DNA from 3 places in the Micromonospora sp. NPDC002389 genome. Region 3 is predicted to be linked to each of the others. Evidence: riboswitches for the same ligand, from Rfam matches in the RefSeq annotation. Region 3 holds a riboswitch; each other region holds the start of a gene.
The links. A riboswitch is a leader RNA that binds a small molecule or an ion and turns the genes downstream of it on or off. The one in region 3 is predicted to bind S-adenosylmethionine.

Region 1 (10,388 bases), on a different contig from region 3:
AGGACGCAGCGCTCGATGATTTTCGTGCCCGTCTGTACTACGTAGGTCTTCGCCTCAGTGAAGCTGCCAGTCCCGGTATCCGTCCAAACGTTAGATCGAGTGGTGACGGGGAAATCGTCGAGGTATCTAACGTAGCGGAGAGTCTTTCCTGTTACGGCCAGTCGTCGAGCTCGCACAAGCCGTTCAACGGGTTCTCCTTCTCCCGTTTTCCAAAATCCCGGCGTGGGTCGATAGGTCTGGCCTTGGAATTCAATCGGGAAGTTGCCTGGAGGTCGTTGACTTGTGAAGTTGTCGAAGGTGAGAGCGCGGAGGTCGCGCCGGTCGGCATCTTTCGCAGTTCTACGTCGTCGCGTTCCGTCCGCTTCCTCAACGTAGTTGTAGGAAAGTGCTCCGCTTTCGCCGGGAGTCTTCAAGCTGTAGAGTGGTTGATAGTAAGTGTGCTTTATGTCCTTGCCGAACCAAATGATGTAATCGGCAACCCCTGCAAGCAACTCGCTGCTTGATCCGGCCGTCTTGGCTACGCAAATTTGGGAAACAAAGTTCTCCGGGCCGAAGACTTCGTCGAGGAGGCAGCGGACGAGGTGGACGTTTTCGTCGCCGATCTGGACGAAGACGCTGCCGGACTCGGTGAGCAGGTCCCGGGCGACGATCAGCCGGTCGCGCAGGTAGGCCAGGTAGGAGTTGATGCCCAACTCCCAGGTGTCCCGGAACGCCTTGATCTGCTCGACCTCGCGGGTGACGTCCGCGAGGTTGCCGTCCTTAACGTCCCGCTTGCGGGCTGACATCTGCCAGTTGGAGCCGAACTTGATGCCGTACGGCGGGTCGATGTAGATCATCTGGACCTTGCCGCGCAGCCGCTCCTTCTCGGCAAGCGACGCCATGACGCGCAGCGAGTCGCCGAGGATCATGCGGTTGGACCAGTTGGCCTCGTGCTGGTAGTACTCGACCGACTGCCAGTTGTCCAGCCCGTCGAAGTCTGCGTAGTCGTCGGCGAAGAGACCGAGCTGTTCGTTCTCCCGAGGGCGGGACTTCTCGCTGGCCCTGCGCAACTCCTCGACCAGGGTGCGCGGGGCGACCTTCTCCTGGACGTAGATCGGCGGGGCCTCGACCACCAGGTCCTCGGCGTCCTGTTCCTCTTTGCCGATCCAGACGAGCTGCGGGTCCAGACTCGGATCGCGCTCCTTCTTGACCTGCTCGATCCGGGCGGCGTCAGGCGAGACGAACTCCTGGCCGTCCGCTGTCGGCAGATGCACCCGACGCTCCGTCGGGTGCGCGATCGCCTGCACCGGCACGTTGCTGACGGTGGGCTTGCGACTCCTCGGGGGCATCAGACCAACTCCTCGTCGGCGGGTGCGGCGTCGGTGAGCGCCGACGCGCCTTGCAGGGCGAACAGCGCATCGATGGCAGGTCGAAGGTCGCGTTTGGCGGTGGTCGGGTCACGAATTTCGCAGAAGCTCCAGCGCCCGAACCGGCCGCTGTTGTTGACCGCCTGCACCCAGAGATTGCGGGCGGCCCATGCCTTCTGCGCGGCCTCGGACTGCGACTTGCGACCGCCCGACACCTCCACGATCAGGGTCCGGGTGATCTCATCGCCGGTACTGGCCAGCCTCACCAGGAAGTCCGGGTAGAACTTCCGGCTCCGCCCGGCGTGCTCGTACGGGATGAAGAAGTCGAGGTGGTCGTTGCGGACGTACGCGGCGACCTGGTCCTCCGGCAGCGACTCGATAGCCTGGGCGACGGCCCGCTCCCAGGCGTTTCCGTCCTTACCGTCGAGGGTCACGAGGTTGACCTGGCACCGTCGCGGGTCCGTCGGCCAGACCTCCCTGGTCGTTCGGAAGTCGACGCTCGAAGTGGTGCCGACCGGGTCCGCCGTCCGCAGCACCGGCAGCACCCACCGTTCCCGCCGGCCGCCCTGCCAGGTGATCGACTGCCAGACCTTCTCTACCGCCTCGGCCTCCCGAAGCAGGATCAGACCGACTGCCTGGTCGTCCCGGACGTCGACGCATCGACGGAGCCACTGTTGAGCGATCTCCAGCACCTGCGGGAAATACCACGGCCGCAGGTCGCCGTCTCCGGTGCGCAACTTGCGCCTCAGTACTTCACTGGCCAGTCGGTAGGCGACGAACTGTCCACGGAGGCGCTTCAACCGTTCGAGATCGTGCACATCCTCCTCGCCGACCTGTCCCGCCACCATGGTCTTCGTCGGTAGGTCCTGTCGAGACAAGACCATCTTGAGGTCGGGATCTCTGAAATCGCCGACCAGTGGCGCGTCGGGTATCTCCAGGTGGTATCCGACCACCCGCGGGAAGGTGATCTCAAGCTTCGCCGCGTCGCGGTCCGGCTCGGCCCGCACATTGCGGACCGGCTTCATCGGCAGTTCCCGGCTCACCGCCACCGTGGGGATGAACTGGAACGGAACGCCGTAGACATCCGCATACTCGGGAGTGAACATGCCGTTCTCATCGGCGACGTATGAGCGTCGCCGCAGGCCCCGGCCGACCACCTGCTCGCAGAGCAGTTGCGTGCCGAAGGCCCGCACTCCCAGGATGTGGGTGACCGTGTTGGCGTCCCAGCCCTCCGTCAGCATGGAGACGCTGACGACACACCGCACCGGCTCACCGAGCTTCCCCGGTTTGCCGACGGTGTTCATCACCTCCCGCATCAGTTCCGCGTCGCCGATGTCGTCGGCGCTCCGGCCGGGGAAACGCTCGGCGTACTCCTGTTTGAACTCCGCGATCTCTCGTGCTGCGGTACGGCGGAACTCCGGTGACAGGCTGCCGGACTCGAACTCCGCAGCGTCGACCAGGATCGTTTGTTGCCGGTGCAGCCACTGCCCGTCCGCCACGTTGCTGAACAGGGGTAGCTGTCCGGCGGTCGGCAGCAGATGTCCGGCCTGCTCACGGTCGTAGCCGCCGATCCACTCATAGACGGCCTTCGAGATTGTCGTGTTGCTGCAGACGACGATGAAGACGGGTGGCGGTTGCCCGTGGGCGGCAGCCTCCGACTTCTCCCACGCCTCGAACGCTGACACGTAGGAGCCATAGAGACTGTGCAGGGCGGCGGTCAACGCGCCAGGTAGATCCGCTGCGGTGAAGTCCTGGTGGGATCGGCGTCCGCCCTTGGGCAGGGCGTCGCGGATCTCCTGCCAGAGATTCAGGTAGGTCACGCGGTTGGCGACCCGGTCGTCGTCGACCGGTACCCGGGGGATCTTGACGATGCCGGCCTCGATGGCGTCGATCAGCGAGAAGTCGCTGACCACCCAGGGAAAGAGCGTGCCCTCCCGGTAGCCGGATCCGGCTAGGAAGAAGGGGGTCGCAGAGAGGTCGTACACCCTCTTGATGCCGACCTTGGCGCGGACCGCTTCCAGGCCGCTGAACCATATGCGGGCCTCCTCGGCCCGGTCGGCAGCCTCTTTGCGCTCGTCGCCGCGCAGATCCTCGACGGTGTCGGCGTCCGGCTCTGGCTCACCGGCACGTCCCCGGTAGCAGTGGTGTGCCTCGTCGTTGAAGACAACGATCTCCGACGATCCGCCGAGTTCGCGCAGCACCCGGGTGACCATCTGGGCTGGGGTCTCCCGGAACGGGTCGGGTCGACCGGGCGCCACCAGTGCCTTGGTGTTTCCGGTCGCGTTGCGGCCGAAGCGGGTTTCGCGGAGCTGGAAGGCGTGGAAATTGGTGATGACCAGCTTTGCCTGGCCGAGGTCGTCGGCGAACTCGGCCGGCACCAGATCACGCTCGCGGTAGTAGTTGCCCGGATCCTCGGGCAGCAGGACCCGCAGCCGGTCGCGGATGGTGAGGCCGGGGGTCACCACGAGGAACCGTTTCGCGAAGGTCCTGTCGTACGGCGCATGGACCTTGTTGATCGTCTGCCACGCGATCAACATGGCCATCACCACCGTCTTGCCGGTGCCGGTCGCCATCTTGAGGGCGGCTCGTGGCAGACCGTTGTTGTGCTCAGCGTTGTGCGCGTCCAGATCGTTGTTGATCCAACTTCCCTGCCACTTGGTCGCTCCCTCGGCAAGGAAGATCGCCGTCTCGACCGCCTCACGCTGGCAGAACAGGATTTTGTTGTCCCGCTCCGGATCGCTCCAGTACTCCAGCAGGCGGCGGGTCACCGGGGTGACGTTGGGCCAGCCCGCCGTCCGCCACGCGTCGACCCGTTCCCGGACATCATTGACCTGCTTGTTGGGCTTGATGTCGTCTTCGGTGAAGACCTGCAACTCAAGCTGCTGTCCCCGCTTGCGAGGTCGCGGCACCGGGATGAAGAAGCTCGACGGCCGCCGCTGCTCCTCGACCCGGTCGGTGATGCCGTCCCGGTCGAAGGCGAAGTGGCGGGTGGGGCGGCCGTATGGCGAGTTGATGATCGGGTTGTCGATGACCCGGTCGCTCAACGCTGACCTCCCGGTTGAGTTGGATGTTGCAGATTCGAGCGACAGCCTATACCGGCCGTTAGATATCGAGGCTGAGGAGCCTGTTGTGGCGTTCCGAAGGCGGTCGACGCTACGCGGTGCGCATCCTCCCGTGCCGGAGGGTGATGTTGGAGTGCTTGCGTTCGCGTCAGAGAACCTGGGACAGGAACCGGCGCAGACGCGGATGCTCGGCCGACTCGAAGATCGAGGCCGGCTCGCCGGCCTCCAGCACCACCCCGGCGTCCATGAACGCGACGGTGTCGGCGACCTCGCGGGCGAAACCCATCTCGTGGGTCACCACCACCATGGTCATGCCCTGCGACGAGAGGTCCGCCATCAGCGTCAGCACGCCCTTGACCAGCTCCGGGTCCAGCGCCGAGGTGGCCTCGTCGAAGAGCATCACCTGCGGCTGCATGGCCAGCGCCCGGGCGATGGCCACCCGCTGCTGCTGCCCGCCGGACAGGTGCGCCGGCCGGGCGTCGGCCTTCGCCGCCAGCCCCACCCGGTCCAGGTGGGTACGCGCCACCGCCACCGCCTCGTCCTCGCCGAGCTTGCGGATGCGCCGCAACGCGACGGTGATGTTGCGCAGCACGCTCATGTGCGGAAACAGGTTGAACTGCTGGAACACCATGCCGACCCGTTGCCGCAGGGCGTCCGGGTCGTCGCGCAGCACGCTGCGGCCGTCCAGCAACACGTCGCCCCGGTCCGGTTCGAGCAGCCGGTTGACGGTACGCAGCAGCGTCGACTTGCCGGATCCGGACGGGCCGATCACGCAGGCGGTCGCGCCGCGTGCGACGTCCAGGTCCACCCCGCGCAGCACCTGGTGACGGCCGAAGGCCAGGTGTACGTCGCGCAGGCTCAGGCTGACCGAGGTGCTCATCGTTGGTTGCCTCCGGCGGCGCCGGGCAGCGCCAGGTCGAGGTCGTCGGGGTCGTCACCGGCCGGTCCGGCCGGGCGGCCGTGCCGCAGCCGTCGGTCGATCCAGTTGACGACGTGCGTCAGCGGCACGGTCAGCGTCAGATAGAAGAGCCCGGCCAGCAGCAACGCCGACTGGTTGCCGGTGTTGGCCGCGTAGTCCTGCCCGATCCGGAACAGCTCCCGCTGGCTGGCCAGCAGACCGAGGAAGTAGACCAGGCTGGAGTCCTTGATCAGCGCGATGAGCTGGTTCACCCAGGCTGGCAGGACCCGCCGGACACCCTGCGGGATCACCACCACCCGCATCGCCTCCCACCAGGAGAAACCCAGCGCGCGAGCGGCCTCCACCTGGGTCGCCTCCACCGACTGGATGCCGGAGCGGAAGATCTCCCCGATGTACGCCGCCGCGATCAGCGACAGCGCCAGGATCCCCAGCGGGTACGGGTTCGGTCCCCACACCTGCATGCCCAACGGCGCCAGACCGACCCCGATCAGCAGGATCGTCGCCGCCGCCGGCAGGCCACGGAACACGTCGGTGTAGACCCGGGCCGGCCACCGCAACCAGCGGGTACGCGAGATGCCCGCGACGGCCAGCACGATGCCCATGGCCGAGCCGAGCAGGGCGGCGGTGACCGCCAGGATCAGCGTGTTCGGCAACCCGACGGTGATCATCTCGGGCAGCGCCTCGCGCATCGACTCCCAGTCGAAGAACGTCTCCCACAGGGTGCGCAACGGATCCACGGTCAACCTCCGCCCTACTCGCTCGTCGTCCTACCTCAGGAGGCGGCCGGCGCCGACACGTCGCCGCTGCCCGGGGTGAAGTCGGCCGGGATGGGCCGACCCGGGTAGTACTGCTCCTGGAGTCGGGTCCAGGTGCCGTCGGCGATGACCTCGTCCAGGGCCCGGTTCAGCGCCTCGCGCAGCGGGTCGTTGCCCTTGGCCACGGCGTACGCGGTGGGTGCCGGGCTGAGTTCCTTCGCCGCGACCTTGATCCTGCCGCCGCTGTCGGCGGCGGTCTTCTCACCGATCTCGGCCGGGGCGATCCAGGCGTCCGCGGTGCCGGCCTTGAGCTGGTTGATCGCGCCGTTGTAGTCCGGCACCCGCACCGGGTCGAGGCCACGCCCGGTGGCGTAGTCGTCCTGGACGGTGCCCTGCACGACCACCACCCGCTTGCCGGACAACTCGTCGAAGCTGGCCAGCGTCGAGCCGGCGGGCACGTCGAGCCCGAAGTACCCGAAGTCGTAGCCGTTGCCGAAGTCGACCGTCTTCTTCCGCGCCTCGGTGATCGTGATCGAGGAGCTGCCGACGTCGAACTTGCGGTTGTTGACCTGGGCCAGCAGCCCGGAGAAGTCGGTGCCGACGAACTCCACCCGCAGCCCGAGCTTGTCGGCGGCGGCGACCAGCAGGTCGTTGTCGAACCCGGTGAACTCGCCGTCCTTGAGATAGACGTTCGGCGGCGCGTCGGTGAGCGTGCCGGCCCGCAGCACCCCCGGCTGGAGCAGGTTGTACGGGTTGTCGGCGGTGTCACCGTCCGCGCCGCAGGCGGTGAGGGCGGTGGCGGCGAGCACGGCGGTGACGCCGACGGCGGCGGCCCGGGTGAGGGCAGGAAGGAAGCGCACAGGTGTCTCCTGATCGAGCGACGGCGGGCACGCACGTGCCACGCCGACGGTCCGCCGTGGGACGGACCGCGAAGGGTGGGAAAGGGAACGAGGTGCTCGTCCGACCGGGTGGGTCGGCGGCCGGGTAGCGACGCGGTCAGCTACACGCGGCGCTGCACACCCGCATCATGTCGACGTGCCGGCGCCGGGTCAGGCCCAGGCAGGCCACAGGTCGATCGGGGTACGCCATGGTTCTCCTCGAGGTCGTGATGACCTGGGACACCAGGCCACGCTTGCACCGGAGGTCGCTCCGATGCCTGGTCCTCACCCGGGGCACCCCTGCGCGGACGAGGGTTGCCGGCCAGCGAGCCGGGGCTTGACGCTGGCGCTCTTGACCTGTCGCCGAGGCTAGCAGCCGGTGACGGGGCAGCGTCCACCCGTTATGACGACCCTCACGCGGGGTGTTGCCCGCCGCCCGCGTGATCCCTTACGGTCTGCTCAGCGGTGGGCGGTGCGGTCCGCATCCGACCCGACACCGCCGGTGGTCCGTCACGCGGACCGGGGAGGTGGAAACCCCGGGCCCCGCGCACGTGGCGGTCGGGACCGGCGGGCGAACCCCGACCGGCGGTCGGCGCGTCGAGGCGCCGGGCCGACGGTGTCCGGGGGCGCGGACACCCACCGGGAGCACCCCGTGTATCTCACCCCCCACGAGCAGGACCGCCTGCTCGTCCACGTGGCGGCGGACGTCGCCCGGCGTCGCCGCGAGCGCGGCCTGCGCCTCAACTACCCGGAAGCCGTCGCGGTGCTCACCGCCTTCCTGCTCGAAGGCGCCCGCGACGGGGCGACCGTGGTCGACCTGATGGCCTCCGGCCGCACCGTCCTGACCCGGGACGACGTGCAGGACGGCATCCCCGAGTTGCTGAGGGAGGTGCAGGTGGAGGCGACGTTCCCGGACGGCACCAAGCTGGTGACGGTGCACCACCCGATCCCGTGATCCCCGGGGAGATCCTGCCGGCGCCCCGGCCGGTGGAGATCAACGCCGGGCGTCCGGTGACCACGCTGCTCGTGGTGAACACCGGCGACCGACCGGTGCAGGTCGGGTCGCACTACCACTTCGCCGAGGCCAACCCGGCCCTGGACTTCGACCGGGCCGCCGCCTGGGGACAGCGTCTCGCCGTACCGGCCGGGACGTCCGTGCGTTTCGAACCGGGCGTGAGCCGCACCGTGGACCTGGTGCCACTGCGCGGCGCGCGGATCGTGCCCGGCCTGCGCGGCGAGTGCGCCGGCCCGCTGGACGGAGGACGAGAAGCATGAGTGAGCGTCAGCGAGCGAATCATCGGTTCGGGACATGTGGCGGCGGCGCGCAGCGCAGCGGAGCGGCGGCATGAGCCTGGTGGAGCGGGAGCGCTACGTCGCGCTCTACGGGCCGAGCACCGGCGACCGGATCCGGTTGGCCGACACGAACCTGCTGATCGAGGTCGAGCACGACCACTGTGCCGGCGGCGACGAGGCGGTCTTCGGCGGCGGCAAGGTGATCCGCGAGTCGATGGGCCAGTCCCGGGCCACCCGGGCCGAGGGCGCCCTGGACACGGTCGTCACGGGCGCGGTGGTCCTCGACCACTGGGGCGTGGTCAAGGCCGACGTGGGGATACGCGACGGGCGGATCGTCGCGCTGGGCCGGGCGGGCAACCCGGACACCATGGACGGTGTGCACCCGGATCTGGTGATCGGTCCAGCGACCGAGGTGATCGCCGGCAACGGCCGGATCCTCACCGCTGGGGCGGTCGACACCCACGTGCACTTCATCTGCCCGCAGATCGTCACCGAGGCGCTGGCCGGCGGGGTCACCACCCTGGTCGGTGGCGGCACCGGACCGGCCGAGGGGACCAGGGCCACCACCGTCACGCCGAATGCCTGGCACCTGGCCCGGATGCACGAGGCCCTGGACGCGTTCCCGGTCAACGTGCTGCTGCTCGGCAAGGGCAACACGGTCTCCGCCGAGGCGCTCTGGGAGCAGTTGCGGGCCGGTGCCGGCGGTTTCAAGCTGCACGAGGACTGGGGCACCACCCCGGCGGCGATCGACGCGTGCCTGCGGGTCGCGGACGCCTCGGGCGTGCAGGTGTCCATCCACACCGACACCCTCAACGAGGCCGGGTTCGTCGCGGACACCCTGCGGGCGATCGGCGGCCGGGCGATCCACTCCTACCACACCGAGGGGGCCGGGGGCGGGCACGCGCCGGACATCATCACCGTCGCCGGGGAACCGAACGTGCTGCCCTCGTCGACCAACCCGACCCGCCCGTACACCCGCAACACGCTGGCCGAGCACCTCGACATGCTGATGGTCTGCCACCACCTGAACCCGGCGGTGCCGGAGGACCTGGCGTTCGCGGAGAGTCGGATCCGACCGTCCACGATGGCCGCCGAGGACCTGCTGCACGACCTGGGCGCGATCTCCATCATCGGCTCGGACTCGCAGGCGATGGGCCGGGTCGGCGAGGTCGTGCTGCGGACCTGGCAGAGCGCGCACGTGATGAAGGCGCGGGTGGGGGCGCTCGCCGGTGACGGCGCCGCCGACAACCACCGGGCCCGACGGTACGTGGCGAAGTACACCATCTGCGCGGCCATGGCCAACGGGCTCGACCACGAGATCGGCTCGGTCGAGCCGGGCAAGCTCGCCGATCTGGTGCTGTGGGAGCCGGCGTTCTTCGGCGTCCGGCCGCACCTGGTCATCAAGGGCGGCTTCATCGCGTACGCGCAGATGGGGGACGCGAACGCCTCCATCCCGACGCCGCAGCCGATGCTGCTCCGACCCATGTTCGGCGCGTACGGCGTCGCGGCCGCCGCCACCAGCCTGGCGTTCGTGGCACCCGCCGCGCTCGACGCCGGGCTGCGCCTGGACGTGCGTCGCCGGGTGGTGCCGGTCGCCGACGTGCGGTCGCGCGGCAAGGCCGACCTGCCGGAAAACGGTGCGCTGCCGCGCATCGAGGTGGACCCGGACACCTTCACCGTCCGCATCGACGGCGAGGTGGTCGACCCCGACCCGGTGACCGAGTTGCCGATGGCCCAGCGTTACTTCCTGTTCTGATGACCGCGCCGACCCTGCTGTTGCTGCTTGCCGACGGGCGGTTCCCGGCCGGGGCACACGCCCACTCGTCGGGCCTGGAGGCGGCCGTCGCGGCCGGGCGGGTGACCGACCTGGCCACGCTGGGGGAGTACCTGCGCGGACGGCTGGCCACCGCCGGGCTGGTCGCGGCGGCGTTCGCGGCGGCGTCCCGGCGGGCGGCCCGATCGGCCGGACGTCGGGACCTGCTGGCGCGGCTCGACGCCGAACTGGACGCCCGCACCGCGTCGCCGGCCCAGCGGGCGGTGTCCCGACGGCAGGGCCGGGCACTGCTACGGGCCGGACGCGAGATCTGGCCCGGCGACACCTTCGACGACCTGCCCGCCGTGCCGTCCGGCCCGCA
Region 2 (10,388 bases), on a different contig from region 3:
AGGCGATCTGCTCCTTGGTCTCGACGTCCTTGGCGAGCTTCAGCAGCTCCTCCGAGACGCTGGCCACGGCGGTCTCGATGCCCCGCTTCAGGGCCATCGGGTTGGCGCCGGCGGCCACGTTGCGCAGACCCTCGCGAACGAGAGCCTGGGCCAGGACGGTCGCCGTCGTCGTGCCGTCACCGGCCACGTCGTCGGTCTTCTTGGCGACCTCCTTGACCAGCTCGGCGCCGATCTTCTCGTACGGGTCCTCGAGCTCGATCTCCTTGGCGATGCTCACACCATCGTTGGTGATGGTGGGGGCACCCCACTTCTTCTCGAGCACGACGTTGCGGCCCTTGGGGCCGAGGGTCACCTTCACGGCGTCGGCGAGCTGGTTCATGCCCCGCTCGAGGCCGCGGCGAGCCTCTTCGTCGAACGCGATCATCTTGGCCATACGGCGTTGTCCTCCTGGACACTCACGGACCAGCCGGGGTGTGCCCCGGACGGGCCGTCTGGTGTACGCACCTTGGGACGTCGCCACCTGGCGACGGCGACGTCTCCTCGGCCGGGCCGGATAGCCCGCGACGACCGGCCACTGCCCCGCCCGGGGTCGTCCCCCGAGTGCGGCGGTGGCCCCACCGTCCCGACCAATTGGCACTCACGCCATGCGAGTGCCAATGACTTGTTTAGCACTCTGCCCTGCCGAGTGCAAGCACGACCGCCGCGATCAGCCGAGTTCGTGCGCCAGTTGGGCGTCGTTCACCGGACCCTCGTGTGCCCGCTGCTCGGCGTACGTGACGACCAGCCCGACCAACTGGGCGAGGTGGGCCGGCAGGGTCAGCAGCGCCGTCATCACCGTCACCACGACCGTGCCCACGGTCACCATCCGGGTGTCCATCGGACCGGTGCCGATCGACAGCAGCGCCACCTGCTCGATCATGGCCGCGGCCAACGACACGGCGATCACCGCGCCGATCACCAGCGCCAACCGGCCGAGCAGCAGGCCCAGCCGCTGCCGCAGCATCTGGTGCGAACGGCCGATCGGGTTGTTCCGCTCGAACAGGTAGACCGGGCCGACCATCGCCAGCGCGAACACCGCGTAGATACCGGGCAGGAAGCAGAGGCAGAGGCCGAACAGCACGATCATGCCGACCAGCAGGGTCCAACCCCAGAGCCCGAGCGCCCGCCGGAGCCCGTAGCGCAGGGCCGTGCCGAGGTCGACCGGGGCACCCGCCGCCTGCCGGGCGATCACCCAGGTGCCGGCGGCCCACCCCACGCACTGCGCCAGGCTGGCGATCAGACCCGCCCCGAACAGGCTGCCTACCCACACGAAGGCATCGGCCCAGAACCCGGTGGGCAGCGCGGCGCTGTCGCTGGCGAGTTGGTCCTCCCAGCGCGCGGTGGGGTCGATCACCAGCCCGAGCACCGCCACCACCACCGCCGGCAGCACCTGCGTGATCAGAACGATCGGCAGCAGTACCGGCCAGCCCCGGCGAACCGCGCCGACACAGCGCGCGTACCAGCCACCCACTCCGGCACCGGGCGGATTCACCAACGGGCTGGCCGGGTCGAGGCCGTGCCCCGGGTACCCACCGTAGGGCGACGTCGGATAGGGCTGACCGGGATAGGGCAGCGGCCCCCCGACCTGACTCGGGTACGGCTGACCGGGATAGGGCTGCCCCGGGTACGGCTGCCCCGGGTACGGCTGGCCCGGGTACGGCTGACCCGGATATGGCTGACCGGGATACGGCTGGCCCGGATGGGGCGTCGCTGCGTCGGGTAGGCCGGGCACGCCGGACTCGGGAACGCCGCCCCCCGGCGGGGCGTCAGCCGACCCCGCACTGTCGGGCTCATTCACCAGCGGGGTCGGCTCGTTCGCGGGCGAGGGCCGGTCCGGCTCGTCGGGGGACGAGGACGGACCCGCCGGGGGCGGCTGGTCGGACATGGACGCTCCTCAGCGATGGCTGGATCGGCCCATGATCTTCCCTGGTCGGCCCCGGCGCCGCAGCCCTGCATCGGCCACGTTCCCAAAACCCCGTCCGACGACCAGCCGGGCGAGGTCCGGGTGTGCTCAGATGACGCGTACCCGCTCGGCCTGGGGGCCCTTCTGGCCCTGGGCGATCTCGAACTCCACCCGCTGGCCGTCGTCCAGCGCCTTGTAGCCGTCCATCTCGATCGCGGAGAAGTGGACGAAGACGTCCTGCCCGCCGTCGACGGCGATGAAGCCGTAGCCCTTTTCGGCGTTGAACCACTTCACGGTGCCCTGTGCCACGGTGTTGTCCTCACTCTGCGCGGCGTACCACAACTCCGGGCACCGGCACGCCGAGCACCCGAAGACCACCGGTTTCAGCGATCCGCGACGACCCCGAAAACGGTGACCGAAATCGCACGCTACACGAGGCGTGACGACCGCGCACGACCACAAATCGGGCGTATTCCGACTGACGACATCGCCGTACGTCATTGTGGTAAGCATGCCGACATGACCAGCGCCATCGACGGGACCGGCACCCTGCGGGCGGACGTCCGCCGGGTCGAGCCGACGGACGCCGCCCGGATGCGGGCGCTCCGTCTGGAGATGCTCGCCGACGCCCCGCTGGCCTTCCTGGAGACGATCGCGGAGGCCGCCGCCCGCCCGCACGCCGAGTACGCCGCCCGGATCGCCCAGGTCTCGGCCGGCACCCACACCGCCCAGTTCGTGGCGGACCCCGGCGGCCGGCTGGTCGGGCACGCCGGCGGTGTCGCCCACCCCACGGAACTCGCGGTCACCGTGGTCTACGCGGTCTACGTCACCCCGACGTGGCGCGGCACGGGCCTGCTCGCGGATCTGATCGAAGCGGTGGGTGCCTGGTCCCGGGACTGCGGGCGGCGCGAACTGATGCTCGAAGTCGTGGTGGGCAACGACCGCGCGTACCGCGCGTACCAACGGATCGGCTTCGCCGACACCGGGGTACGGGTGCCACACCCGACCGTCCCCGCCCTCCGCGAACTCCAAATGCGTCGCCGGGCGTAGTCGGCGGTCGGGCAGGGGGTGTCCGGGGGGCCACCCTGGTCGGGGTGAGGGTTTCCGGGCAGCCCACCCCGCTCCGGGCGGTCAGGCTTGATCCCTCCACGGGGTGGGCTGCCCGGAAACCCGACCAGGTCCGGCTGACCCCGTGGGCTTGCCCTCGGGGCGGGCCGCCCCACTCGCCCTCTCCCTGCTCGGCCGACCCCTGCTCGCCCTCTGCCTGCTTGCTCCAACCTCTACTCGGCCTGCCCCTGCAACCCCCAACTACCGCTCGGCCCAACTCCTGCTCGGCGACGACGGTCGCGGGGTGGCGGACCGGCCAGGATGTCCCGGCGGATACGGCGTGCGCCAGGTCCCCTGCGCCGCCTTTGCTCTGCTTCAACCCACGCAACGAACAGGGCGATCCGTTCCTCTTGGCAGATACCGCACTGGCAAAGCCATGACAATTGCCCAGAACCAGCACGATCTCCTGGAAGTGTTGCGTGGAGTGAAGCAGAGCAAAGGCGGCAGGCTGGAGTACCGCCGGCACCGTCCCCAGCACCCTGCCCCAGCCCGCCCCGCCCCGGCCCAGCCCGCCCCGACCGACTGGGCCCGGCCCGCCCGACTCGGCCCGGCCCAGCCCGCCCGACCGACTCGGCCCGCCCCGATCGACTGGGCCCGGCCCGCGCAGAGCCGAGCAAACCGAGCAGAGTCAGCCCAGCCCAGCCAAGCCAAGCCCAGCCGAGCCGAGCCGAGCCGCCCCAAGCCTGAGCAGAACCCGGGTCCCGAGCCACCGCACAACGCGGACGACAGCCCTGACCCGTCCGCCGATCAGCTCAGCTCATGCTCTGACGGTGACTCACCGGGGTTCCGGGGCAGCCCGACCCGCGCAGGGATCAAGCCTGACCGCCCGGAGCGGGTCGGGCTGCCCCGGAACCCCCCACCGCAAGCACCCGGAACCCCCCACCGCAAGCACCCGGAACCCCACACCGCAAGCAATCGAAACCCACACCCCTTAGGCGTGCCGCCGGCTCTGCACGATGCGGAAGCGGTTGGCGACGTACGCGCCGTCGGTGAGCGCCGAGTTCGCCGCCGCGTTCGCCCCGCTTCCGTGGAAGTCGGAGAACGCCGCCGACTGGTTCACGAAGACGCCGCCGGTGAGGTTGCCGGACAGGTGCACCCCGACCTCGATCGCGGCGTTCTCGGCGGCGTCCAGCACCGCCTCGTCGGTGGAGTAGACGGCGGCGGTGAGCGCGCCCTTCTCCCCCACGGTCGCGCGGAGGATGTCGAGGCTGTGCGCGGTGGAGTCGGTGGCGATGGCGAAGGAGATGGGTCCGAACCACTCCCGCGAGTAGGTCGCGGTCTCGCTCGCGTCCAGCTTGACGACCGTCGGCGTACGGACCACCGCGTCCGGGAACGACGGGTGCGTGACGGTACGCGACTCCAGGACCGGCGTACCGACCTTGGTGACCTCGTCGAGGCGGTCCAGGACGCCGTCGTTGACGATGGCGCCGGTCAGCTCGACCCCGCGCGCCGGGTCGGCGGTGAGCTTGCCGACGGCGGCGGCGATTCCGGCGGCCACCTCGTCGAAGCTCTTGTGTCCCTGGTCGGTGTCGATGCCGTTCCGGGGGATGAGGATGTTCTGCGAGGTGGTGCACATCTGGCCGCTGTAGAGCGTCAGGGTGAAGCCGAGGTTGCGGCACATGCCGGCGAAGTCGTCGGTGGAGTCGACCACGACGGTGTTGAGCCCGGCCTTCTCGGTGTAGACCGCCGCCTGGCGGGCGTTGGTCTCCAGCCAGTCGCCGTACTCGGTGGAGCCGGTGAAGTCCACGATCTTGACCGCCGGGTGCAGGGCCAGGGTCGAGGCCAGCTTCTCGCCCGGCGCCTCGGGGGCGAGCAGGACCAGGTTCGGGTCGAAACCGGCCTCGGCGAGCACCTCCCGGGCGTAGCGCACCGTCACGGCCAGCGGGAGTACCGCGCGCGGGTGCGGCTTGACCACCACCGGGTTGCCGGTCACCAGCGAGGCGAACAGGCCCGGGTACGAGTTCCAGGTCGGGAACGTGTTGCAGCCGATCACCAGGGCGACGCCGCGCGGCACCACGTGGAACGTCTTGGTCATCCGCAGCGGGTCGCCCTTGCCGGCGGCCTTCTCCCAGGCGGCGGTCCCGGGGTGCCGGGTCATCTCCGCGTACGCGTAGGCGACGGCCTCCAGCGCCCGGTCGAGCGCGTGGGCGCCGCCGGCCTGGAAGGCCATCACGAACGCCTGTCCGCTGGTGAACTGCACGGCGTTGGCCAGTTCGAAGACGTGCTTGTGCAGCCGGTCGAGGATCTCCAGGCAGACCCCGACCCGCACCTGCGGCCCGGCGTCCCGCCACGCGGGCAGCGCCGCGGACGCGGCGGTGACGAGTTGGTCGGCGGTGGCGTGCGGGTAGCGGACGTCCAATGGGACGCCGAACGGGCTGGTCTCGGTCGCGACCCGGTCGCCGTCGCCCGGCTGGTCGAGCGGGAAGTCTCCACCCAGGTACGCCTCGAAGGCGGCCTTGCCGTCGGCAGCCGCGGTCTCGCCGTACACCCGGGGGCTGGGTGATTCCGGATAGGCGGACCAGTACCCGCGCTCCGTGATCGCGGTCAGCGCGCGGTCGAGGGTGTCGGCGTGCCTGTCGTAGAGGGGGTGCGGGGTCTCCGTCATGCCCGCCATCATGCAACAGGAAGCCCCGGGATCAGTAGGGGCGTGTCACACCTCAGACGTCGAGCTGCCAGTTGCTCCACCGGTCCATCACCCGGAAACCGAGCTGCTCGTTGATCGTGATCATGTGGTCGTTGCTGTCCGCGTTGAAGGTGTCGATCACCTGGACGGCGGGCTCGTGGGCGAGCAGGTGACGAAGGTTCTCGATCTTCGTGAGCAGGCCGAGGCGGCGCCCCCGGTGCTCCGGGTCGACGATGGTGATCTGTTGGAAGGCGTGCCAGTCGGCGGTCGGTGACATGTCGAGCAGGGTCCAGGCGACCAGTCGACCGGACTCCCGGTGCCGTACGCCCGCGTGGTAGCGCCGCTTGCCGCGCGCTTCGAGCGCCCGCTCGGTCCCGCGTACCCGCTCCGCGTCGACCTGCTCGGGCTCCCACGCCAGGTCACCCATTGGCGCGTCGGCCAGCAGCCGTCCGTCCAGGTACGCGACGTCGGCGATCAGGTCGTCCGGCGTACCCCCGCGCCAGAACAGCACCTCGTAGTCGGCGGCCCGGGACCGGGCGTCGGCCAGCATCGTGTCCAGTGCGGCCTGGTCCAGCTCGGCGACGTGCAGTCGCCGCCGTACGTCGGCCAGGGCGTCGACGGCGCCGACGGTGGCGGCGAACCGGGTGGCCGGGCCGGGCCGGTCGGGCTCGTCGCGCAGGTGCGCCCGGCTCATCGCGCTGACCCGTTTGCGTCCGCGCTCACGCAGCAGGCGCAGGCCGTGCTCGAACAGCGCCCGACCGACTCCCTGGCGGCGATGGTCCGGATGCACGACGAGTTCGGCGGAGGCGTTCTCGGTGTTGTCGAGTTGCGGCAGGTCGAGCAGCAGGTAGCCGGCGGGGACGCCGTCGACGTGGGCAAGCAGGGCGAGCGTCTCGGTGCCCGGCATCGGCTGCCGGAACAACGAGATGAACCGCTGCCGGCTGAACGGGGGGTAGTCCGGCAGGTCGGTGGCGCAGTAGTCGGCGCCGACCCGGAACGCCTGCTCGATGGCCGACTCGTCGTCGGCACCGAAGGAGGTGATGGTGATGGCCATGTCCGCAGCCTGCGCGACGACGAACGAAGGGGCCAGCGATTATTCGCCGGCCCCTTCGGAAAGCTTGGTCGGGAGGGACGATCGCACAACGCCTCCGGCGCTGGGTCGTAAAGACTGAAAGTCTACGGCGAAACGCCCTCCCGCACGAAGCATCTTGCGCCGCCCGGTTCCTGCCGTCAAGTACTCGACGGCGTGTTTTCTGCACTCACCGCTAAAAGCCCGTTACCCGGCGGATCGGTCGGCGTGCAACATGCCACCCGGCCGACGGGCTCGCGGTGTGCCTCAGCCGAGCAGTCCGGCGTCGCGGGCGGCCCGCAGCGACGGCTTGATCCGGTGGGTCGGCCCGACCTCGCCCGCGACGGCGTCGAGCGTCTTGAGCCCCTCGCCGGTGTTGTAGACCACCGTCTCGGCGGTCGGGTCCAGCTTTCCGGACTCGACCAGCTTGCGCAGCACCGCGACGGTCACCCCGCCGGCCGTCTCGGCGAAGACCCCGGTGGTACGCGCCAGCAGCCGCACGGCGGCCCGGATCTCGTCGTCGTCGGCGTAGTCCATCCAGCCACCGGTACGGCGTACCGCCTCCAGCGCGTACAGGCCGGCGGCCGGGTCGCCGATGTTGAGCGACTTGGCGATCCCGGTCGGCTTGACCGGGGTGATGGTGTCGCCGCCGCCGTGCAGGGCGGTGGCGATCGGGTTACAGCCGGCCGACTGGGCACCGAAGACCTTCCACCCACCGGCCGGCGCCTCGACCAGGCCGATCTCGACCAGTTCACTGAACGCCTTGTCGACCTTGGTGAGCAGTTCACCGGAGGCCATCGGGATGACCACCTGGGCCGGGATCCGCCAGCCGAGCTGCTCGGCGACCTCGTAGCCGAGCGTCTTGGAGCCCTCGGCGTAATACGGCCGGACGTTGACGTTGACGAAGGCGGTGTCCTCGAACTCGTCGGTCTCCACCAGCTCGCCGCAGAGCCGGTTCACGTCGTCGTACGAGCCGTCGATGGCGACCAGGTCACCGCCGTAGACGGCGGTGGTCACGACCTTGCCCTGCTCCAGGTCACTGGGGATGAAGACCACCGACGGGGTACCGGCCCGGGCCGCGTGGGCGGCGACGGAGTTGGCCAGGTTGCCGGTGGAGGCGCAGGCGAACCGGGAGAAGCCGAGTGCCCGGGCGGCGGTCAGCGCGACCGAGACGACCCGGTCCTTGAACGAGTGGGTGGGGTTGGCGCTGTCGTCCTTGATCCAGAGCGGGCCGGTGATGCCCAGCTCGGCGGCGAGCTGGTCGGCGGCGACCAACGGCGTGAAACCGGGGTCCAGGGTGACCCGGGTGGCCGGGTCCTGGCCGGCGGGGAGCAGCGCCGCGTAGCGCCAGATGTTCTGCGGGCCCGCCTCGATCTGCTCGCGGGTCACGGTGGCGAGGGCCGCCGGGTCGTAGTCGACCTCCAGCGGGCCGAAACACTCGTAACAGGCGTGCTGTGCGGCCAGCGGGTAGCGGGCGGAACAGGCACGGCAGACCAAGGCGCGGGCGGGGCTGGCGGTGGTGTCGATCCCGGTAGGGGCGAGCGTCGACGTCATGTCCGAGTCCTCTCATCTTCCCCCACATCGCACCCTGCGGCGGGGACGGAATTGGCACCTGCCCCACGGGACGCTCAGCGATGAGCGCGCGGGGTGGTTGCCGGGGCGTCGTCGGGCCGTATCCCTCAGCCCCTCTGGATGAGGTATTCAGTTGTGCCGCCGAGTCTAGGCAATCCCGGCGCGCTCGTCAGCGTTCGATCTCAGCCTGTGAGCGATTCCTCACCGCCGCCACCGCCTGAAAGACCGCGATGACCCTGGACCGGACGACTCCGGCGGTGCCGGAGGAGACCCGGTCCAGGGTCGCGCACGAGCGTCGACCTGGTCGCCGCACCAGCCGGATCAGGCCGGTACGGACCTGCGTTCGGCCGCCTTCACGTCCAGTGCGGCCCCGTTGCGCTGGCGCAGCAGGTTGTCCAGCGCCCAGCTACCCGGGCCGAGCACCGCGATCAACAGGAACGACCAGCAGAACAGCACGGACAGCTCACCGTGGTTGCGCAGCGGCAGCAGCGCCTCGGGCTGGTGGACGACGAAGTAGGCGTAGGCCATCGAGCCCGACGCCACCAGGGCCGCCGGTCGGGTGAACAGACCGACGAGCACCAGGGCGCCGCAGACGGCCTGGATCAGAGCGGCCCACCAGCCCGGCCACGTGCCGAGCGGGACGGGTTCGCCGCTCCCCCGGGCGCCGCCGAAGACGCCGAACAGGGATGACAAGCCGTGGCAGAGAAACAGCAGGCCGATGACCATGCGGAACAGGGACAGGGCCGGCCCGCCGAACCGGTCAGTACGCATTCCGGAACCTCCATTGTGGATGGACGAGGGCAACCAGAATGCGGGACTGATAAATATTTGTCGATGCAATCTCTTCCTTTGGGAACGCTCCCACATCGATGGTAGCGACTGGAACTTCCAAAGAAACCCCCCGCGACGATGATCCTTTTGGTCACCCTCCGTAAGTCTCCCTGTACACGGTGGACATCTGACGGCAACATGTTGCGCCCCCACCGGCCGGGGCCGGCCGCCCAGACGGGTCTGGAGGCGGCCACCTTCGTCCCACCAGCCGGTACGCCGAGCGGTGCCCGGTCCCGCGACGCCGCCACGAGCCGCCCACCCGGGGGCACCGGTTCCCTATCCGGCGATCGAAAGGTGCGATGCGACGATGAACCGATGCGAGACATCCACGGGGGATCGATGCCGACTACCACCACGAGATACGGCGACGCGGGCCCGGCCGGCCGGCGTCCTCGGCTCGTCGCACTGCTGACCGCTGCCGCGATGCTCGCCGGCTGCGCACCGGTCGACGGGCAGGGCGGCGGGCCGGGTGACGCCCCGGCGGAACCGACCGGCACGGCGGCGGCGCCGGCACCGACCCCGACCGGCCCGGACGGACCGGAGGTCTGTCCCGAATCAGGCGTACTGATCCGCTACCTCGGTGTCAACGCGGCGATGGGGCTCCGGGCGATGGGTGTGGAGCTGGTCAACTGCGGCGACCAGCCGTACCGGCTGCACGGCTACCCGGCGCTGCGGCTCTACGACGGCGAGGGGGCACGGATCACCGTTCGGGTGGTCCCCGGGGCGGCAGGGATCGCCTCGGGCTTCGACGCCCCACCCCGGCCGCTGGTGCTGGGCCCGGGCGACGCGGCCGGAGCAGCCGTGATCTGGCGCAACCTGGTCGACGATCCGACCGTGGTCGCCACCGACGCCGCGCGCCTGGAGATCGCTCCAGTGACCGGACAGCCGGCGCAGGACCTCGACATGGAGGGGCCGATCGACCTCGGCAACACCGGCCGGATCGGAGTCAGCGCCTGGAAGGAGCGAACGGCCTCGACGCCGACGCCCGCCGACCGGACGGACGGCGGCGTCGACGCCGCACTCAGCTGGTGATGTCCTTGCGGGTGAAGCGCCAGAAGGCGAGTCCCCAGAAGAGGGTGGCGTAACAGATCGCCGAGATGGCACCCCGGACGATGTCGTCCGTCTGCACCGGCGTGGAGAGCAACCCCAGCCAGGCGGTGCTGTAGTGGGTCGGCAGGAACGACCGGATCGCGCCGAGCGCGGTGATCTGGTCCAGGATGCTGGAGAGGATCCACAGCAGCACC
Region 3 (10,388 bases):
CGGTACCAACCGGTCGGTCCCGACGTGTACCCCAACATCTTCCACCACTGGGGTGCCTTCGGGCGACGGCGCTGGCGGGCCGCCGACACCGAGAGCGCCAGGGCACGGATCGCCCAGGGCTTCAACCTCGGCGGCCGGACCCTCTTCTGGGGAGCCTCGGCACCCCGGATGCACCGCTGGGAGTTCCGCGACTGGCCGGAGACGGTCCGCGACGAGCTGTGCGACGTCTGGTACGACCGCGCGGAGCAACTGACCCGCGTCACTCCCCTGGTCCCGTCGTCGTACCAGACGATGGTCAAGGCAAAGTTGCGGGAGTTGCCGGCGTTGGCCGAGTTCCGGCACTTCGATCCGCCGATGGCGATCGAGTACTGCGGCCCGGTCCCCGGGGCGGTGCCGGCGGGTATCTGGTCGGCGGCCGAACTGCTGCTCAGCCGCGCCATGCAGGACGACCGCTTCGGCAACCTGCGGGTACACCTGAACCACGAGGTGGTCGGGGTCGAGCGGGCGGCGGACGAGGTCACCGGTGTGGTCGCGTACGACCACCTGGCCGGCCGGGACCGCACCTACCGACTGGCCGACGACGGCGTGGTGGTGCTGGCCGCCGGCACGGTCGGCACTGCCACCGTCGCCCAGGCGTCCGGCCTCGCCGAGGACAATCCGCTGGTCGGGCGCGGCATCACCGACCACCCCATCCACGTGGTGAAGTTCTGGGTGCGGCAGGGCGGCGACTGGTACAGCCGGTTCGACTCCAGCAAGACCGTCTCCCGGCAACTCACCGACGCCGCCGACGTCGAACCCGTCCACCCGTACAGCGTCACGCTGGACCTGGGTGCGAACCTGAACCAGTTCCGCTTCGTCAACGCCCTGGAGTTCACCGGCGCGAACCTGGCCACCGTCGACGGGAAGATGCCGGGCGAGCTGGTGTTCATGGTCGAGGCGCCGCTGGTCGAGCAGAACGCCGTCACCCGGACCGAGTCCCGGCCGGACGGCGTGAAGCCCGCCGCGCTGCCCACCATTCGCATCCATCCCAGCCCGCGCGCCCGCCAGGTCCAGGACGCCCTCGACAAGATCACCGCCGACGTGGTGTCCGCCTTCGGCGGCGAGGTGTACGAGCAGCTCTGGGCTCCGCTCGGTGGAGTGTCGCACGAGGTCGGCACCATGCGGATGGGTCGCGGCACCTCGGGCCGGGAGCGGCCGGGGGTCGTCGACGAGGACCTACGCGTCGTCGGCCACCGCAACCTCTACGTCTGCGACCTGTCCGTCTTCCCCAACTCACCGGCGGCCAACCCGACGCTGACGTTGGCGGCGCTGGCGCTGCGCCTCGCCGCGCACCTGAGCACCTGACGGCACACCGCGAAGACGGCTTACTACTCCGCAGTCGAGGTCACGACCTCGCGTAGCCCGCGTAGGAGCCGGTCGACGTGCTCGACGGTCGTGCCGATGCCGATGCTGGCCCGGATCGCGTACCCGTCGGTGGGGCGGCCGAGCCGCTCGGCGGCGCCGGCCAGCAGCTTCCGGGTGAGCGGGTGGGCGCAGAACAAGCCGTCGCGTACGCCGATCCCGTGCTCGGCGGAAAGCCGGTGGGTGATGTCGGCGGCCTGCCGGTCGGCGACCGTGAAGCTGACGATGCCGACCCGGTCGTGGTCGACGTCGAACGTGCGCAGCTCCGCCACCTGCGGCAGGGTGCCGAGCCCGTCGCGCAACCGGGTCAGCAGCTCCTGCTCGTGGCGGGCGAGAACGTCCGGCGCGGCGGCGGAGATCGTGGCGCAGGCGGCGGCGAGCGCCACCGCGCCCAGCAGATTCGGTGTGCCGGCCTCGTGGCGAGCCGGGCCGGTCTGCCACTGCACCTCGGCGGGATCGTCGCCGACGTGCCTGGTGGCCCCGCCGCCGGACAGGTACGGGTCGGCGGCGTCGAGCCAGTCGGCGCGGCCGGCCAGGACCCCCGCGCCGAACGGCGCGTACAGCTTGTGCCCGGACAGCGCCAGGTAGTCGATGTCGGCGCCGGCCATGGAGACCGCGCGGTGCGGGGCCAACTGGGCGGCGTCGACGACGATCCGCGCGCCGTGTCGATGCGCGATCTCCGCGATCTCGGCTATCGGCCAGACCTCTCCGGTGACGTTGGACGCGCCGGTGACCGCCACCAGCACCGGCCCCGCGCTGGCCAGGTCGGCCAGTGCACGGGTCAGCCCGGACGTCACCTCGGGCAGGTCGGTGGGCACCGGCAGTCGGTGCACGTTCGGCCAGGCCAGGAGGTTCGCGTGATGTTCGCCGGCCCAGGTCACCACGGTGGTGTGCGGTGGCAGTGCCCGGGCGAGCAAGTTCATCGCGTCGGTGGTGTTCCGGGTGAAGATCACGTGGTCGTCCGGCCGGACGTCGAGGAAGTCCGCGACGGTCTGGCGGGACTGCTCGTATGCCAGCGTGCACCGACGCGAGGCGGCGCCGGCACCCCGGTGCACGCTGGCGTACCAGGGCAGCAGCTCGGTGACCGCGTCGGCGACCGTGGCGAGACAGGGCGCGGTGGCGGCGTAGTCGAGGTTGGCGTACGTGACGGTGGTGCCGTCGGACAGGCGGACAGGCAGGTCGTCGCCGAGCACGGCAGGAGCGATCGTGGGCACACTGGTCCTTTGTGACAGTGGACCCGTGCGGGTCCGCGCTTGCCTCTCCGGCGATCGCCGGCGGCCTGGTCCTCACCCGGAGGCACCCCACCGCGGATGTACGAGGGTTGCCGGTCAGCAGGCCGGGGCCTTGACGCTGACACTCATGACCGCTGCCGATGCTGCCACACCGGCGAGTGCCTCCGCCAGAGCGCTTCGCGCACCCGGCACGTCCCTGTTCGTACGACACCGGACGGTCCCTTGCGTCGTCCCTCCCGGCGCGGTGTGGCAGGTGTGCGGGAGGGACGGGATAGCCTGCCTGCGGTGTCCGGCGACCGCGTGACCGGAGGAGTCGATGCTTCGATGACGGCAGAGCGGCCGAGGCCCACCCAGGAGGACGTGCTCGGGTATTTCGACACGCTGTCGAACTGGGGTCGGTGGGGCGACGACGACCAGCTCGGCACGCTCAACCACATCACCGACGACGTCCGGTTGGCGGCGGCGCGGGCCGTACGCCACGGCCGGAGCGTGTCGTGCGCGTGGGAGGTCGCCGTGCCGGGAGAGATGGAGCGGTCGACGACGGCGTGCCCGTGTGCCGCCGACATGCCGGGTGCCGAGAACATGCCGCCCGCCTTCCACGCCGACCGGCGCTGGGGCTTCTCGTCCGAGCGGCTCAGCCTCTCGTTCCACGGCAACACCGTCACCCACCTCGACTCGCCGTGTCACATCTTCTGGGACGGCGTGATGTACAACGGGCGGTCGCACGCGTTGGTGGACGCCGCGACGGGGTCGGCGTGGGCGGCCGTCACGGCGGCGGCGAACGGGATCGTCACCCGTGGTGTCCTGCTGGACGTGGCGAGGGCCCGGGACGTGCCGTGGTGGGAGCCGGGGCAGGCCGTGTTCCCCGAGGATCTCGAGGAGGCCGAGCGCCGGCAGGGCGTACGGGTGGGGTCCGGCGACGCGGTGCTGTTGCGGACCGGCCGTGGTCGGGTCCGCCACGAGGGCGGTACGGCCGGCGGTGTCACCCAGGCCGGCTGGCACGCGTCCTGCCTGCCGTGGCTGCACGAGCGCCAGGTCGCACTGATCGGCGCGGACACTCCGCAGGATGTCCAGCCGTCGGGATACGACGACGTCTTGATGCCGGTGCACACCGTGAGCCTCGTCGCGATGGGTCTGTGGTTGCTCGACAACTGCGACCTGGAGGCGTGCGCGACGACCGCCGCCGACCTCGGTCAGTGGGACTTCCAGCTCGCCGTCGCGCCGGTCCGCCTGGCCGGGACGTCCGGTAGCCCGGTCAACCCGATCGCCACGTTCTGACCGGTACGCCGTCGGCGGCGCGCTGATCCCAGCGCGCCGCCGACGGGGGACGGGTGTTGCGAACAGGCTCGGTCGGTCAGCGCGTGGTGGCGCGGGCCGCCGTGTCGATCAGATCGGCCACGGCATGCGGCTTCGAGACCGTGACCGCGTGGGAGGCCGTGATCTCGACGGTGTGCGACCCGGCCCGCTCGGCCATGAACCGCATCGAGTCGGCCGGGATGGCCAGGTCCTGCGTGGTCACCATGAACCAGGACCGGATGGACTTCCACGCCGTCCTGGTGGCCGTGTCGTCCAGCGCGGCACTGGTGATCGGCCGCTGGGTGACGGCCATCAGATCGGTGACGTTCCGTGGGACGTCGGCCGCGAACACCCGCCGGAACTGGTCCTGCTTGATGTAGAGGTCGGTGCCCGGACCGGCGCCCGGGATCGACACCGGCACGGAGTCCAGGGCCGGTCCCAGTTGCCCGCCCGGGAACTTCGCGGCCAGGGCCGAGGTGCTCTCCCCCTGCTCCGGGGCGAAGCTCGCGATGTAGACCAGTGCGGTGACGTCGGTGTCGCCGTCGGCGGCCTCGCTCATCACCGATCCGCCGTAGGAGTGACCGGCCAGCACGATCGGGCCCCGCACGCTGTCCAGCACACTGCGCAGGTGTTCCGCGTCGGCGTGCAGGCCACGCAGCGGATTGGCGGCCGCGACCACCGGATAGCCGTCCCGTTTCAGGTGCGTGATGACGCCGTTCCAGCTCGACGAGTCGGCGAACGCGCCGTGGACCAACACCACCGTGGGCTTGGTCCAGGGGCGGTGCCCCGCCACCGCCTGCGCGGAACCGGCGACCAGCGCGGCCACCGCCACTCCTGCGGCGACGGCCGTCCAGGGGGCCACGCGCCTCGACAGGAAGGCAAGGTTGATCTTCATGGGTGGATCCTTTCGATCGGATGCGGCCGGCAGGCCGGGTGTCGGGTATGGACGAGATGTCAGACGGCAGTCGCGGCGCGGAGGATGACGTCGGCCACCGCCTGCGGCTGCGACGTCGGAAGCGCGTGCGAGGCGCCGGCCACCTCGACGGCCTCCCGTGCGTTGGCGCGCTCGGCCATGAAGCGGAACACCTCGATCGGGATGGCGAGGTCCCGTTCCGGGGAGACGAACCAGGACGGGATCGTCTTCCAGGCCGGTTCGCCGGACCCCTCGTTGAGGGCGGTGGTGTTGAACGGCCGCTGGGTGGTGGCGTCCAGGGCGGCCTGCTCCGCCGTGAGGTCCGCGCCGAAGTGCTCGTGGTAGCTCTCCGGGCGGACGTAGACGTCGGCGGTGCCGTCGCCGAGCGGCACCTCGTAGAGGTGCTCGCCGAGGGTGGCGCCGGGGAACTTTCCGGTCAGGTCGGGCACGTTCTCGCCCTTGTCCGGGGCCAGCGCGGCGACGTAGACGAGGGCCTTGACGTTGTCGTTGCCGGTCGCGGCGTTCGAGGCGACGGCCCCGCCGTAGGAGTGGCCGACCAGCACGATCGGGCCCTCGATCGTGGCCAGCAGGTCGGACACCGCGGCGGCGTCCCCGGAGAGGCTGCGCAGCGGATTCGCGGCCGCGATGGTGCGGTGTCCCGCGGCCTGTAGCCGGCTGATCACGCCCTTCCAACTGGCGGACTCGGCGAAGGCTCCGTGGATCAGGACGATGGTGGGCTTCATGAGCTGTCTCCTCGACGTGGACGGTGACGGCACGTACGGCGGCCGTCAATGGATCCACGATCGGCTCCCGGGCCGCTCGCCGAATCAGTCATCCGCCTGCCGTAGACGTCGGCGCGGCGCGGAAGAGACGCAGGATGACGTGCCCTTTCGCCTTGATTGTCCGCTCTCGATGATTGTTTCCGGCCGGCGCGACCCACCGACGAGTGCCCGACGGTCGGCGGCGGCGCACGGCTCGGTTAGGTCGTTCGACGGATGCCCGGCGCGCTTCCCCGCCGGCCGTTGTTCCTCCACATCGCCGCGTGGCGTCTGGTCGGGCTACGTGTGTCGCCGCACGAAGTTCACGCTTGTGACCATCATTTTCTGTCTACATAGTCATCGACTCATACCATTGCCGATTCTCGTGAGCCCGCGAAAAGCTGACCGTGGCGCACCCACACCACGCCACACGGACCTCGATCCAGGGAGGCAACACCATGGGCCGGAGAATTCGTACCGTCGCGGGCCTGACCGTGGCCGGCATCGCCGCCACGGTCGGTCTGTACGCTCAGCCCGCGCAGGCCGCCGTCGACGTCCCACCCTCGGGGCTGAGCATCTTCGAGGGCACGTTCGCCACGCTGCTGCTACACGTCGCCGAGCCCGACGGCACCTGCCTGGCCATGCCGCCGACCGCGGCCTCGCTGACCGGGGAACGCATCGTCGAGCAGGTCAGTGCCTTCAGCGGGCCCAACTGCACGGGTCTCCAGTGGAACCTCGGCACGTTCCGGACCTTCCCCGCCGGTAAGTACCAGTCCTTCCGCGCGTACTCGTTCTGATGTAAGGAAGGGTCCCCTGCTATACACCAGGCGTTAGCAGGGGACCCTTCCTTACATCTAGGCGGCACTGTCGGTGTGGAGACTCAGCCGGGTCAGGCGACGCCGGATCGCGTCCTGCTGCCGCCGATCCGCGTCGTTGCTCAGGCTCAGGGCCGCCAGCCATGCCGTCCGGGCGGCGTGCCAGTCCCCCAGCGCATAGGCGGTGTCCCCCAGGCCGAGCTTCGCCCGGACCATGAGTACGCGGCCACCGACGGCGGTGGACAGTTCGTCGGCTGCGGTCCAGTCCGCCAGGGACTCGGCGTACCGCCGCTCGCGCAGATAGAGGTTCGCACGCCGCAGGTGGCACTCGCTGCGGCGGGAACTGTTGGCGAGTTTCTCGCTCATGGCCAGGGCACGGCCGAGGGTCTCGAAACTCTCCGCGCGGTCACCGAGTTCGTAGCGCGTGTCGGCGAGACGACACAGCACATCCACCTGGGATACCTGCTCGCCGAGCGATTCGGCGATCCGCAGCGCCTCGTGGTGACAGGTAACGGATCGGTCGTAGTCACCGACCGCGAAGTTGACCTCGCCGAGATTGCGCAGTGTCAGCGATTCCCGGGACGCGTTGCCCAGCTCGATGAAGATCACGAGGGCACGTTCCAACAGGGTCAGGGCGGACGCGCTGTCGCCGAGGGAGAAGTGCGCTCCGGCCAGGCTGCGCAGCATGTTCGCCGCACCGTTCGAGTCACCGGCGCTCTCGGCCGCGTCCAGGCATTCGCGCACCACGGTCGCCCACTCCTGCCACCAGCCGTCACGCTGGTAGAAGCCCTGCACCGTGAGTTCCAGCTGCCAGGCGTCGTACACCCGGCCTCTGTCGTTGGCCTGACGCATGACGGCTTTGAGCACTTCGCGCTCGGCGGCGAACCACTCGACGGCCTCGCCGGCGTCCTGCGGGTTCTCGTCGACGACCCCGTCGTGCGCGGCGGGCGGGTCCGCGTCGATCTCGTGGTTGAGGTAGCGGTTGGCCGCGTAGGCGGCACGCCGGTGATAGCGGAGCAGCCGGTCCGCCGCAGCGTCGCGTTCCGCGGCGGAGTCGGTCTCGTGCAGCAGCTCCCGTGCGTACGCGGCGATCAGATCGTGGGTGCCGTACCGACCGGGCCGACGTTCCGTGACGAGCCTGCTCCACAACAGCTCGTCGACCACGTCGCCGGCCTTCGGCACGGCGAGACCGGCCAGGCTGGCCGCCGCCGGGAGCGTGTAGTCCGGGCCCGGATGCAGGGCCAGCAGGCGGAAGAGACGGGCGGCCGAAGGGCTGAGGCCACGATAGGACCAGGAGAAGATGGCGCGCAGGTCACTGTCGGGATCGCCGACGTCGAATCCGTCGAGGCTGCCCTGGGCGTCGCGCAGTTCACGCGCGACGGCCGACATCCGGTGTCCCGGGCGGGCCAGGGTCCGGGCGGCCACCACGGCCAATGCCAGCGGAAGTCCCGCACAGCGGTCGACGATCTCGTCCAGCGCCTGCCGGTCGGCCAGGGCACGCGCAGCCCCGACGCGTGAGACCACGAGCTCGCGCGCTTCGTCGTCCGGCAGGACGTCGAGCGCGAGCACGTGAGCTCCGTGTGTCGCGGCGAGACCGGACAGGCAGTGTCGGCTGGTGACCAGAACGAGGTTTCCCGGAGCGCCGGGCAGCAACGGCCGGACCTGGTCGGCGTCGCGGACGTTGTCCAGGACGATCAGGACCCGACGCTCCGCCAGGATGCTGCGGTAGAGCCCGGATCGGGCCAGTTCGCTGGAGGGGATGTCCGGGCCGCGGACGCCCAACGCGTGCAGGAACGAGTGCAGCACCTCTCCCGGGGCCAACGCGGCGTCCCGGTCCAGGCCCCTGAGGTCGGCATAGAGCTGGCCGTCCGGGAACTCGTCGGTCAACCGGTAGGCGAGATGGGTCGCCAGGCTGGTCTTGCCGACGCCGGGGATGCCCTCGAAGACCACGATGCGCAAGGCACCGGCGGCGGTGCGGCCGTGGATGAGCGCCAGCGCCCGGCGCAGACTGTCCCGGCGGCCCGTGAAGTGGGGCAGATCCGGCGGTAGCTGGGCCGGACTGACGAAGAAGTCGCCCGTCGACGAGCCCTCGTCGGGCAGCGGAGGCGGCGGCATCTCGGCGGCACCGTGCCGCAGGACGGTCCGGTACGCCTCCTGGAGCTCCCGGCCCGGATCGATCCCGAGATCGTCGGACAGTCGGCTACGGAGTTCCTGGTACAGAGCAATCGCCTCGGCCTGTTGCCCGGCCTCGGACAACGTGAGGAGCAACCTGGCCTGCACGGCTTCGTCCAGCGGGCGCTGCGTGGCGACGCGCCGCAGCATCGGTAGCACCACCCGGGCCGTTCCGGCACGCAGTGCCAGGTCGGTGGCCTCACCCACCACGTCGGCGTACTCGTTGTCCACCGCCTCGAAGTCGGCGACGGGATGGCTGAGCAGGTCCGGCGCGCCACCGCACGGCCCGCGCGACAGGTGCAGTGCCGCCACGTAGGTCGTCAACGCCTGGGCAGGATCGTCGGCGGCCCGCGCCCGGCGTACCAGGTCGCGGAAGCGCAGCAGGTCCAGCCCGTCCGCGTCGACCACCATGCGGTAGCCGGCCGCGTCACCGACGAGCCATCGGCCGGGTGCGCGGGGGCGCAGGCCGGGTTCGAACAACCGGCGAAGGGTACCCAGGTGAAGGTGCACGATGTTCACCGCGCTTCGGGGTGGCCGCTCGCCCCACAACAGCTTGACGAAGTCCGTGATGCCGACCGGCCGACCGGCCCGCGCCAGGAGCAGCGCGAGGATCAGACGCTGCTGGCGTGAGCCCGGGTCGACCTCGCCTGCGCCGCGCCACACCTGCACCGGCCCCAGCACCGCGAAGCGTACGAGCGGACCGTCCGGCGGACTCTCGGACCTCATCAGCATCGCGAGCGGTCTATGATCACGGCTCCAGCCTAGAACTGTCGGCGACGCGACTGAACCCTGACCGCCCGCAGTCGTAGTGCCCGGTGTGACGTCATCGCATGAGCTGTTGGTCGGGCGCGAGGTGGAGCTGGCGTGCATCGGCCAATTCCTGCAATCGGTACGGCGCGACGGGGATGTCCGGTTGGTGCGCGGCGAGCCCGGTGTCGGCAAGTCGGCGTTGTTGGACGCGGCGGCGGACCTGGGCGAGGCGGCCGGCTTGCAGGTGTTGCGGGCGTCCGGCTCGGAGTTCGAGGCAGATGTCAGCTACTCCTCGCTCAACCAACTACTGCTGCCGCTGTACGCCGAGATTCGGCGACTGCCCCCGGCGCTGCGCGACGCGCTCACCGTCGCGCTCGGTTTCGGCTCCGGCCCGACGCCTGCGGCGCTGCTGGTCTGCAATGCCGCCCGGTCCCTGCTCACCACCGTCGCCAAGAAGGCGCCCGTCCTGCTGATCGTGGACGACGTGCAGTGGGTCGACCGGTCCAGCGCCGTCGCGCTCGGCTTCATCGCCCGACGGGTGGCGAAATCGCCGGTCGGCGTAATCGCCGCCTTCCGGACCGGCACCGAGAGCTTCCTCGACCGCCGTGGCCTCACCGAGGTCACCGTCGAGCCGCTGAGCACCGAAGCCTCCACCCGGCTGGTGGACTCGCACTTCCCCACCATGACGCCGCGTTCCCGGCGGCGCCTGCTCGACCTCGCCCGGGGCAACCCGCTGGCCCTGGTCGAGCTGCCGGCGACCCTGGCCGGCCCGACGCAGCCTTCGACCTTCGCGGACGTGGTGCCGCTCAGCGACCGGCTCCAGGCCGGCTTCGCCCACCGCATCGCCGGTCTGCCCGAGCCCAGCCGGTTGCTGCTGCTGCTCGCCACGTTCGAGGGCAGCGGCGACGTCCGCACCCTGCGGGGCATGACCGACCTGACCCATCTGGCACCGGCCGAACGACACCAGTTGGTACGGGTCGACGACGCGACCGGGCGTATCACCTTCCGGCATCCCCTCATCCAGTCGGCGATCGTGGCGTCGTCCACGCAC

Region 1: it holds a riboswitch for S-adenosylmethionine, as region 3 does, so the genes downstream of both, ABT008_RS08265 (ABC transporter substrate-binding protein) here and ABT008_RS27225 (aminotransferase class V-fold PLP-dependent enzyme) in region 3, are expected to answer to the same signal.
Region 2: it holds a riboswitch for S-adenosylmethionine, as region 3 does, so the genes downstream of both, thrC (threonine synthase) here and ABT008_RS27225 (aminotransferase class V-fold PLP-dependent enzyme) in region 3, are expected to answer to the same signal.

The regions. Positions count from the first base shown of each region.
Region 1 is NZ_JBEOWP010000003.1:463,489-473,876, reverse strand. Features, by position in the region: gene ABT008_RS08285 (site-specific DNA-methyltransferase) at 1-1,292, opposite strand, end outside; gene ABT008_RS08280 (BPTD_3080 family restriction endonuclease) at 1,328-4,390, opposite strand; gene ABT008_RS08275 (amino acid ABC transporter ATP-binding protein) at 4,557-5,288, opposite strand; gene ABT008_RS08270 (amino acid ABC transporter permease) at 5,285-6,064, opposite strand; gene ABT008_RS08265 (ABC transporter substrate-binding protein) at 6,100-6,942, opposite strand; SAM riboswitch class IV at 7,206-7,318, opposite strand; gene ABT008_RS08260 (urease subunit gamma) at 7,613-7,915, shown strand; gene ABT008_RS08255 (urease subunit beta) at 7,912-8,235, shown strand; gene ABT008_RS08250 (urease subunit alpha) at 8,306-10,009, shown strand; gene ABT008_RS08245 (urease accessory protein UreF) at 10,009-10,388, shown strand, end outside.
Region 2 is NZ_JBEOWP010000017.1:79,525-89,912, reverse strand. Features, by position in the region: gene groL (chaperonin GroEL) at 1-433, opposite strand, end outside; gene ABT008_RS25990 (hypothetical protein) at 707-1,924, opposite strand; gene ABT008_RS25985 (cold-shock protein) at 2,051-2,251, opposite strand; gene ABT008_RS25980 (GNAT family N-acetyltransferase) at 2,462-2,992, shown strand; gene paaN (phenylacetic acid degradation protein PaaN) at 3,981-5,654, opposite strand; gene ABT008_RS25970 (GNAT family N-acetyltransferase) at 5,707-6,726, opposite strand; gene thrC (threonine synthase) at 7,009-8,295, opposite strand; SAM riboswitch class I at 8,305-8,440, opposite strand; gene ABT008_RS25960 (DoxX family protein) at 8,635-9,084, opposite strand; gene ABT008_RS25955 (DUF4232 domain-containing protein) at 9,484-10,176, shown strand; gene ABT008_RS25950 (ABC transporter permease) at 10,166-10,388, opposite strand, start outside.
Region 3 is NZ_JBEOWP010000019.1:96,564-106,951, forward strand. Features, by position in the region: gene ABT008_RS27220 (GMC oxidoreductase) at 1-1,344, shown strand, start outside; gene ABT008_RS27225 (aminotransferase class V-fold PLP-dependent enzyme) at 1,368-2,594, opposite strand; SAM riboswitch class IV at 2,646-2,766, opposite strand; gene ABT008_RS27230 (cyclase family protein) at 2,958-3,911, shown strand; gene ABT008_RS27235 (alpha/beta fold hydrolase) at 3,988-4,824, opposite strand; gene ABT008_RS27240 (alpha/beta fold hydrolase) at 4,884-5,585, opposite strand; gene ABT008_RS27245 (hypothetical protein) at 6,059-6,397, shown strand; gene ABT008_RS27250 (AfsR/SARP family transcriptional regulator) at 6,455-9,319, opposite strand; gene ABT008_RS27255 (ATP-binding protein) at 9,405-10,388, shown strand, end outside.